Regions from separate parts of the Peribacillus sp. NPDC096379 genome, predicted to be linked through region 2. Evidence: riboswitches for the same ligand, from Rfam matches in the RefSeq annotation. Region 2 holds a riboswitch; each other region holds the start of a gene.
What was found. Region 2 has a riboswitch for S-adenosylmethionine ahead of ACIQZI_RS17760 (O-acetylhomoserine aminocarboxypropyltransferase/cysteine synthase family protein). Riboswitches for the same ligand answer to the same signal wherever they lie in the genome.
Positions count from the first base shown of each region.

Region 1: it holds a riboswitch for S-adenosylmethionine, as region 2 does, so the genes downstream of both, ACIQZI_RS08040 (aliphatic sulfonate ABC transporter substrate-binding protein) here and ACIQZI_RS17760 (O-acetylhomoserine aminocarboxypropyltransferase/cysteine synthase family protein) in region 2, are expected to answer to the same signal.
Region 3: it holds a riboswitch for S-adenosylmethionine, as region 2 does, so the genes downstream of both, metK (methionine adenosyltransferase) here and ACIQZI_RS17760 (O-acetylhomoserine aminocarboxypropyltransferase/cysteine synthase family protein) in region 2, are expected to answer to the same signal.

Region 1 is NZ_JBIWFD010000001.1:1,695,468-1,698,750, forward strand. It holds gene ACIQZI_RS08030 (YjjG family noncanonical pyrimidine nucleotidase) at 1-274, opposite strand, end outside; gene yeiL (transcriptional regulator YeiL) at 352-1,023, shown strand; SAM riboswitch class I at 1,296-1,405, shown strand; gene ACIQZI_RS08040 (aliphatic sulfonate ABC transporter substrate-binding protein) at 1,535-2,518, shown strand; gene ACIQZI_RS08045 (ABC transporter permease) at 2,544-3,283, shown strand, end outside.
Region 2 is NZ_JBIWFD010000004.1:110,300-113,582, reverse strand. It holds gene gcvH (glycine cleavage system protein GcvH) at 1-234, shown strand, start outside; gene ACIQZI_RS17770 (toprim domain-containing protein) at 357-704, shown strand; gene ACIQZI_RS17765 (thioredoxin family protein) at 720-1,031, shown strand; SAM riboswitch class I at 1,351-1,457, shown strand; gene ACIQZI_RS17760 (O-acetylhomoserine aminocarboxypropyltransferase/cysteine synthase family protein) at 1,567-2,880, shown strand.
Region 3 is NZ_JBIWFD010000001.1:59,803-63,085, forward strand. It holds gene pckA (phosphoenolpyruvate carboxykinase (ATP)) at 1-1,479, opposite strand, end outside; SAM riboswitch class I at 1,707-1,870, shown strand; gene metK (methionine adenosyltransferase) at 2,091-3,283, shown strand, end outside.

The DNA.
Region 1 (3,283 bases), on a different contig from region 2:
GGTACATGGCTTCAACTTTTGTTCCGTTTTCATCTATATGAAATTCCTTCAAAAAAAGTGAAAAACGCGTTGTCAGCACGTCTTCACGAGAAATCAAGCCTTCCTCTAATTGATGCCATAATTCATCATTAATGCGCTTATAACATGCTATGGTTTGTTTGTTATCGGGCAACTCGTATTGCGTAATCATTTGTCTTAAAGCCTTTTCTTCTGAATCTTGAAAATCAAGTATCGTATCATCTAAGTCAAAAATAATATGTTTGTATTTGTTCATTCCTATCCACCTCTTGGTAGTAATATATCGAAAGGAAGAATATAATAATAGGAGATATCTCATATTGAGGTGATAAAATGAAAAAAATCAATTTGAAGGATTACGCTGAAAATTTTGTAGATATATATAATGATATTCAAGAAACTTTTCCGAAAGCAGTTTTACATCAGGCTTTTATTTGTAAGTTTTCTTCTAATGAATATATAGTGCGTTTTGATGAAGATATTCAGTACTTATTTTTATTATTGGATGGGCGGGCAAAAATATATATAGTACACGAAAATGGAAAACGTGCGCTGATTCAGTTTCTAAAGAAAGATGATTTTATTGGTGAATTATCCTTGATTGAGGTGGAAAAGAATTTAAAAGATGTTGTGGCTATAAATGACTGCACTTGCTTGGCGGTTCCGTTGGCTTCATCGAAAGAACATCTGTTAAATGACAATCTTTTTCTCCATAATTTATCAAAATATTTAGGTGATAAATTACTAAAAAGAACAGATCATTACACAGAGATGCAAGATTATGAATTCAAAAACCGATTGGCGAAATATATTCTTCAAATAGAAAACGATGGATGCTTTCAAGAGAAGCATACCGAAACAGCAGAATACGTGGGGGTAAGCTATCGACATTTATTATACACACTTAACCAATTCCATGAAGACGGATTATTAGAAAAGAAAGGAAGAAAATATTTTATTATTAATAAAGAAAAGTTAGAACGATTGAGTTCAAAAAAAGATTAATTTAGTTTGATTTGATAACTTGAAATATAAACAAGTTGTTTCACTTCTTTCATTTAAGGTAAGTGAAAATTTAATTTGATGAGAATATCATGGCCTCCTATTTGTAGGATAAGGACGCATTTTTAGATTAAGATTCTAAATTTATCAACCTTTTTTATATAGCCAAAATATTGCCTGAAACTCGAATTGAAAATTCAGAAAATTATTGACATTCATTTTCAGGTGATTTATACTTCAAAACAGATGAACACCCTAATTAAATAATAAATACACTCTTATCGAGAGCGGCGGAGGGAATAGGCCCTGTGAAGCCCGGCAACCATTAAGTGAATGCTTAAAAAGGTGCTAAATCCTGCAGATCATGTGATCTGAAAGATGAGGGAGGTTTTTTTATTAAAACCCTCTTCTTACTAGAAAGAGGGTTTTTTAATGATTATTAAACCAAGTAAACAAATGGGGACTATTTAATTTATGGGTAGAAGAAAAAATAGGGGAAAGTGGAGGTATTAAAATGAAGAATAGGCTTAGAAGTACACTGGTACTAATTGGATTAATATTGCTTTCTGGTTGCTCGAATGATGTAAGTGGTACTGGGACAGATGCTAAACCAAAGAAAATTATCCTCGATTATGCGTATTATTCACCGGTCAGTTTGGTATTAAAGGATCAGGGCATTGCTGAAAAAAAATTCAAAGATGAAGGCATTGAAGTTGAATTTGTACTTAGTCAAGGATCAAATAAAGCGTTAGAATTCCTTAGCTCAGAGAGTGTTGATTTCGGTTCCGCTGCCGGTGCGGCTGCACTATTAGCCAAAGAAAAAGGTACACCAATCCAAACCGTTTATATTTCTTCCAAACCAGAGTGGACAGCACTTATGGCGAAAAAAGGTACAATCAATTCTGTATCTGATTTAAAAGGCAAACGTATTGCAGCTACACTTGGTACTGACCCCTATATTTTTCTGTTGAGAGCCCTGAAGGAAGCTGGTCTTTCCTCAAAAGATGTCGAAATTGTCAACTTACAGCATAGTGACGGTGCCCTAGCCGTACAATCGGGTGATGTTGATGCCTGGGCTGGTCTTGACCCTCATATGGCAAAGGTCGAATTGGAGTCAGACATTCAAATCTTTTATCGTAACCCAGATTTCAATAGCTTTAGCACACTTGATGTTCGCGAGGAATTCGCTGAGAAATACCCCGTTTATGTTGAGAAAGTCCTTGAGGCATATGAAGAAGCACGTCAGTGGACAATTGCCCATCCAGATGAAACGACAGAAATACTTGCTAAAGAAGCTAGCATTTCATTAGAAGTAGCAAAAAAGGAATTGGAACGAAATGACTTTTCAGAACCGATTCCAAGTAATGAACAAAAGGCTATCATTATAGGGTCAGGTGAAGTTCTAAAAGAAAATGGTTTATTAAAAAGTTCGACAGATGTTGAGAAGTTGACTGATAAACTTCTTAATTCTAAATTTGCCGTAAAAGTACTCAAATGATGGATCAGAAGGGATTGAGAAAAGAATGTTGGAGCATAGTGAGCATGCAGTATTAACTAAGGCGAATAAAACAAAACAATCACGATATACAAAACTGAAGACAAATCGTAAAGTATTGCTTGGCAGCATCCTGCCGTTGACACTGTTGATTATCTGGGAAGCTTCCGGCAGGATGGGGATAATCGAATCACACCTTCTTCCTATACCTTCAGTAATAGTAGAAGGGCTGTATCAGATGGCATTGGAAGGAACACTTTGGGGACATATTGGAACAACTTTAATTAGGGTATTTGCCGGTTTTCTTATCGGAACATTCACAGCAGTTATAATCGGATCACTGGTCGGCTATATGAAGATTTTCGAAGAATTAATAGATCCAATTATTCAAGCCTTTCGCTCCATTCCATCTCTTGCTTGGGTTCCATTATTTATCTTATGGATGGGCATCGGGGAATCCTCTAAGGTAATATTGATCGCAGTCGGAGTGTTTTTCCCAGTTTATCTGAATATGGTTGCTGGGATACGGGGTGTAGACAGAAAACTGATTGAAGTCGGTAAAATCTATGGATATACGTCCTTTGAAATTGTCAGCAAAATTATTCTTCCCGCATCGCTTCCTTCATTATTAACAGGAATCCGAAGTGGACTCGGACTTGGTTGGATGTTTGTTGTCGCTGCTGAAATCATGGGAGCCTCAAAAGGACTCGGATACTTGCTAATAGTGGGACAGAATACGTATTCTCCTGATGTTATTATCGGAAGTAT
Region 2 (3,283 bases):
AAAGCGGACGAGCCATTCGGTAGCGTTGAATCTGTAAAAACGGTTTCTGAATTATACGCACCGATCAGTGGTAAAGTCGTTGCAGTGAATGAGGATCTAAATGATAGCCCTGAGTTTGTAAACGAGTCTCCTTATGAGAAGGCTTGGATGGTTGTAGTCGAGCCGTCTGACAGCACTGAAATTGAGAAATTAATGACAGCAGAGGCATACGAAGAAATGACTAACGAAGGATAAGATGTTAAATGAGGAAGGCTGTAGCAACGGTCTTCCTTGTTTATTATTCGGGCAATAGGTAGGCCACTTGTTTCAAGTTTCTAGTATTTTGAAAGAACTCAAGATGGGTGATGATGTTGTTCATGCAGTCTGAGGTTGAAAAAATTCTTATTGTCGAAGGAACTTCTGATAAGCGTCAAGTAAAAAAGATTTTGAACGAAGATGTAGAGATTATCTGTACAAACGGAACAATCTCTTTAGTGAGATTGGATGAACTTGTGGAGGAATTGGAAGACAAGGATGTATATATCCTCGTTGATGCAGATAAATCTGGAGAAAAGCTTCGGAAACAGCTGATGCGCGAAATGCCAAACGCTTCCCATATTTATATAGACAAAATGTATCGTCAAGTAGCGGATGCTCCGCTAAAACATCTTTCAACTATGCTACTGGCAGCCAAAATAGACGTGAAAGTGGAATATTTAGAATAGAGGATGAGTGTTACCATGCAAGAATGGAATGAAACAGAATTAAATGACGCAATTCAACGGGATAAGACGGTTTGTTTATATTTGTATACCCCGATGTGTGGAACTTGTCAGGTCGCTTCAAAAATGCTGACTGTTGCGTTAGAGCTTTATCCTGAATTAAAAAGCGGTAAGATGAATATGAACTATAGCCCAGCTATTTCGACGCAATATAAAGTAGAAAGTGTTCCTTGCTTGCTGCTTTTTAAAGAAGGACAATTGATTGAAAAAGTTTATGCTTTTCAATCAGTACCGTATCTGTATGCTCTCTTAAAGGAGCTAGAATCATGAAGAATGATTTTCTATACTACGGATTCATGCCCGAATGATGGAGAAGCTTGCTATCCATTATTCGGGTATTTGCTATTCATTTGATGAGAACCGTTTACATATTCATTGTGGATCCTATTAAGGGATTGATCTTTAAACGTCTATTTCTCGGGAAATAATGACAAGAAATGTTTTTTGATGAAAGTTTTGTCGAAGGAAAGAGAGTAACGTCTGATCGTGGGATGAAAAAAGCTGTGAAATAAAAGAAAGATGCGGTTGACTGGCATTATTGCTCATGATATATTTATCACAAGAACAATTTACCGAAAATTAAATTAATTTCTTATCAAGAGTGGTGGAGGAACTGGTCCTATGAAGCCCGGCAACCGGTATGTGATACATACACGGTGCTAATTCCAGCAGAGTATTAGCTCTGGAAGATAAGGAGAGTTTATAATAAACCTCTTCTTAAAGAAGTGGTTTTTTTTGATTCTCATATACCTATCATTGCGGAGCGAATAGGATCGTAAAAATGAAGAAATGGGAGTGGGACTACATGGGAGAAGAAAAAAACAATTATCGTTTTGAGACATTGAGTGTACATGGGGGATTAGAGGCAGATCCGGTAACTGGAGCAAGATCATTGCCGATTTACCAAAGTAATGCTTTCGCGTTCAAAAGTACGGAGCATGCTGCTAATTTGTTCGGATTAAAAGAGCCTGGGTACATTTATTCAAGAATTCACAATCCGACAGTTACAACATTTGAGGAAAGAGTGGCCTTATTGGAAGGTGGAATTGGCGCTTTAGCGGTATCGAGCGGAATGGCTGCAATCACTTTAGCCATTTTAAATATTGCTGGTGCGGGAGATGAAATTGTAGCAGCTTCAACTTTATATGGGGGTACATATAATTTATTTGCCAATACACTTCCGAAATATGGGATAAAGGTCCGATTTGTTTCACCTGATGATCCTGAAAATTTCAGAGATGCGATTACTTCACGAACAAGAGCAGTTTTTGCAGAAATAATCGGCAATCCAAGTTTGCGTGTGTTTGATATTGAAGCTGTGGCTGACATTGCACATGAAGCAGGCGTTCCACTCATTATCGATAACACGTTTGCTACTCCATATCTGTGCAGACCGATTGAGTTTGGCGCGGATATTGTCGTTCATTCCGCAACAAAATGGCTGCTTGGAAATGGAACAACAATGGGGGGAATCATTGTAGACGCAGGGAAATTCGATTATAATTCACCTAATTTCCCAGGGTTCACTGAACCAGATCCAAGCTATGACGGAATCGTTTATGCAGAAGCAGTTGGTCCAGCCGCCTTTATTACCAAAGCACGTGTACAGCTACTCCGAGATCTTGGACCAGCATTAAGTCCGCAGAGTGCTTTCCAATTCGCAATTGGGCTGGAAACATTGCATGTGAGGATGAAGGAACATATTTTGAATACAAAGATTATCATCGACTATCTGCAAAATCATCCAGCTGTCTCATGGGTCTACTATCCTGGTAATGAAGATCATCCTGATAAGAGCTTGGCTGACAAATATTTGCCAAAAGGAGCAGGTTCCATTGTGACGTTTGGCATTAAAGGTGGTAGAGAAGCAGGTGCGAATCTGATCAATTCCATTCGCCTATGGTCTCATGTAGCCAATGTTGGGGATGCGAAGAGTTTAATCATCCATCCTGCGAGCACGACGCATCAGCAACTTTCAGTCAAAGAACTTGAAAAATCAGGTGTGTCTGAGGATTTGGTACGTTTATCGGTTGGAATTGAGAATGCCCAAGACTTAATCGATGATCTTGAACAAGCGATTGAAAAAGCTACAGGCATTCATTCACTTGCAGTAAAATAATTTTTCCCACTTTTAAGCAGTAAGACCCCCACCTCGAGATTCTGAGCATGCTAAAAGAAGATAGGTGGGGGGATCGACTGCCCGTAAAAGATACAGTGAAACTTACCGATGCATGAGCAGAGGTAAAGTTTACGCCCACAGGATGCGGCGTATGTAGTCCTTAGTTCGTACTGTCGATTGATCGAAGCGTTTACTGCGATCTTAGCGACAGTAGAACGGGACTAACAATCAGTAGGGGATGAAGAAAACCGCCACTGATTGAAGTTTCACTTTATCTAAAGGGATTGTTGCCAAGTTTTTTAACGATTTTTCAATAAATAGAAATATAATACATTGACACTCTATCTTTTTGCATGGTATTATTCCAACGAAAACGAAATGAACTTTAATTGATGATTTGTCA
Region 3 (3,283 bases), on a different contig from region 2:
TGCTTGGTTTGACCAAGTTTTAATTGGTTGAAGGACTTCGTCTGGAACCCCTGATATATGAAGGGGGATTTCAAGACCGAAGATATCGTCGTGAACGGTTTCGATGTGATTCAATTCGCCTTCAAGGGCAGCTTGAATCATCGCGCGCGTGTAAGCGAGCTTCATTCGGCTTCCTGTCCCATATTCTCCGCCTGTCCATCCTGTGTTTACTAGGAAGACTCTAGAGTTGTTCTCATCGATTTTTTTGCCGAGCATTTCGGCATAGTGTGTCGCTGGTAATGGTAGGAATGGCGATCCGAAGCATGTTGAGAATGTTGCTTCTGGTGTTGTAACACCCCGTTCTGTTCCAGCCAATTTACTTGTGTAGCCACTTAAGAAATGGTACATGGCTTGTTCTTTCGAAAGCTTCGAGATTGGAGGCAACACGCCAGAGGCATCTGCCGTTAAGAAAATGATAGTATTCGGGTGACCAGCAACACTCGGATTAACGATATTACCGATTCCTTGTAGCTGGTAAGCGGCACGTGTATTTTCCGTTAATGTAGCATCGTCATAATCAGCTACACGTGTGTCTGGATTCACAACTACATTTTCCAACACAGCACCAAAGCGAATGGCGTCGAAAATTTGCGGTTCTTTTTCGCGTGAAAGATTGATGGTTTTGGCATAACAACCGCCTTCGACGTTGAAAACGCCGCTAGACGACCAGCCGTGCTCGTCGTCACCAATTAATTTCCGGCTTGGGTCAGCGGATAAAGTGGTTTTACCTGTCCCAGACAAACCAAAGAACAAAGCAACATCACCCTCTCTGCCGACGTTTGCTGAACAGTGCATCGGAAGAACTCCTGCTTCGGGGAGCACGTAATTCATGACGGAGAAAATCGATTTCTTCATTTCTCCAGCATATTCAGTTCCACCGATTAATACGGTACGTCGTTCAAATGAAATGATGATGAACGTTTCTGATTTCGTTCCATCTACTGCAGGGTCCGCTTTGAAGTTAGGAGCGGAAATGACCGTAAATTCTGCTTGGTGACCGAGTAAATCTTCATCAGTCGGACGCACAAACAATTGATGGGCGAACAAGTTGTGCCAAGCATACTCGTTGATAACCTGAATGGGAAGTCGGTGCTGTACATCTGCACCAGCAAATCCTTTGAATACAAAAATCTCTTCTTTTTGTTTTAGATAGTTTATTACTTTATTGTAAAGGTTTGCAAAAGTATCTTCAGAAATAGGTTGATTCACCGGACTCCAGTCGATTTTGTCTTTGAACACTAATTCTTCCACTATATATTTATCTTTAGGAGAGCGTCCTGTATATTTGCCTGTTTCTGCACGAACTGCGCCCGTTGATGTAAGAACTCCTTCATTTCGTTTAAGAACTTTCTCAACTAATTGAGGAACAGAAAGCTGTACGTTTACATTTGATCCAGCTAATAATTGATGTAACTCATTTGAAATGCCCACAGTATTCATATATGAGATACCTTCCTTCACCCTTATTTATAGAAATAGTATAACACATTGACTTTATTAGTCTATACTAATTATAGTATTTAACACATTTTTTTCTGAAATAGGTATTTTATTCAAGAGATAGACGATATTCATAGAATCAATCAACCTATAATGAAACTATTATTAAGGAAAAAAATCTTGACACTATTCCTTGTAGTACGTTATTATTTTAAATTGTACGGATTCTCTTATCCCGAGTTGGTGGAGGGACAGGCCCTAAGAAACCCAGCAACCTGCCGAAGTGTAGAAAGTTTGCGAAAGATTGATTGCAGATAAAAGTAATTGTCTTTTAATAATTTTGGCGTTGGTGCTAACCTGAGCAAGGTAAAAAACCCTTGAACGATAAGAGTGAAAGGATAGATTCAGTCAATAAACCTTTCCTCAATGACGGGGAAGGTTTTTATGTTTTTCGGGAACACTGATGAACAACGCTGAGAAGATCTGCATCTATTATAGAAACCGATAAGGGAACGAGCTCCGTCAAAACAAAAAAGGTGGATGAGATGGATGGGGTAAAAGCCTCCGTTTGCGTACCTAACACATAATTTCAATAATTAGGAGGAATTAAGATGTCAACAAAACGTCGTCTTTTTACTTCTGAGTCTGTTACAGAAGGCCATCCGGATAAGATTTGTGATCAGATTTCAGATTCAATTTTAGATGCTATCCTGGAAAAGGATGCAAACGCGCGTGTTGCGTGTGAAACTTCGGTAACTACTGGTCTTGTACTAGTAGCTGGTGAAATCACAACTTCCGCATATGTAGACATTCCGCGTATTGTTCGCGATACTATTGCTGGGATTGGCTACACTCGTGCGAAATTCGGCTTTGATGCTGAGACATGCGCTGTTTTAAGTTCAATTGATGAGCAATCAGCAGATATCGCTTTAGGTGTTGATCAAGCACTTGAATCGCGTGAAGGTACGATGAGCGATGCTGAAATCGAAGCAATCGGTGCAGGGGACCAAGGTTTAATGTTCGGATTTGCTTGTAATGAAACAGAAGAGCTTATGCCACTTCCGATTTCATTGGCGCATAAACTTTCCCACCGTTTGACTGCTGTTCGTAAAGACGGCACATTAGCTTACTTGCGCCCAGATGGAAAAACGCAAGTAACGATCGAATATGATGAGAACAATCAACCGGCTCGTGTTGATACAATTGTTATCTCTACACAGCATGACGAAGACACTACGCTAGAGCAAATTCAAGCTGACCTGAAAGAACACGTGATTAAAGCGGTTGTTCCAGCTGACTTGATCGATGCTGAAACAAAGTACTTCATTAATCCAACAGGCCGCTTCGTTATTGGTGGACCTCAAGGAGATGCGGGTCTTACAGGACGTAAGATTATCGTTGACACATACGGCGGTTACGCTCGTCACGGTGGTGGCGCATTCTCAGGTAAGGATGCAACGAAGGTGGACCGCTCTGCAGCCTATGCCGCTCGTTATGTTGCGAAAAACATCGTAGCAGCTGGTCTTGCTGATAAAGCAGAAGTTCAATTGGCTTATGCAATCGGTGTAGCGAAACCAGTGTCAATTGCGATCGATACATTCGGAACAGGAACAGTATCTGAAGATGTATTAGTAGACTTAGTTCGTGCTAACTTCGACCTTCGTCCTGCTGGTATTATCAAAATGCTTGACCTGCGCCGCCCAATTTACAAGCAAACGGCAGCATACGGACATTTCGGCCGTACAGACGTTGATCTTCCTTGGGAACGTACAGATAAAGCAGCAACATTGAAAGAACAAGCTCA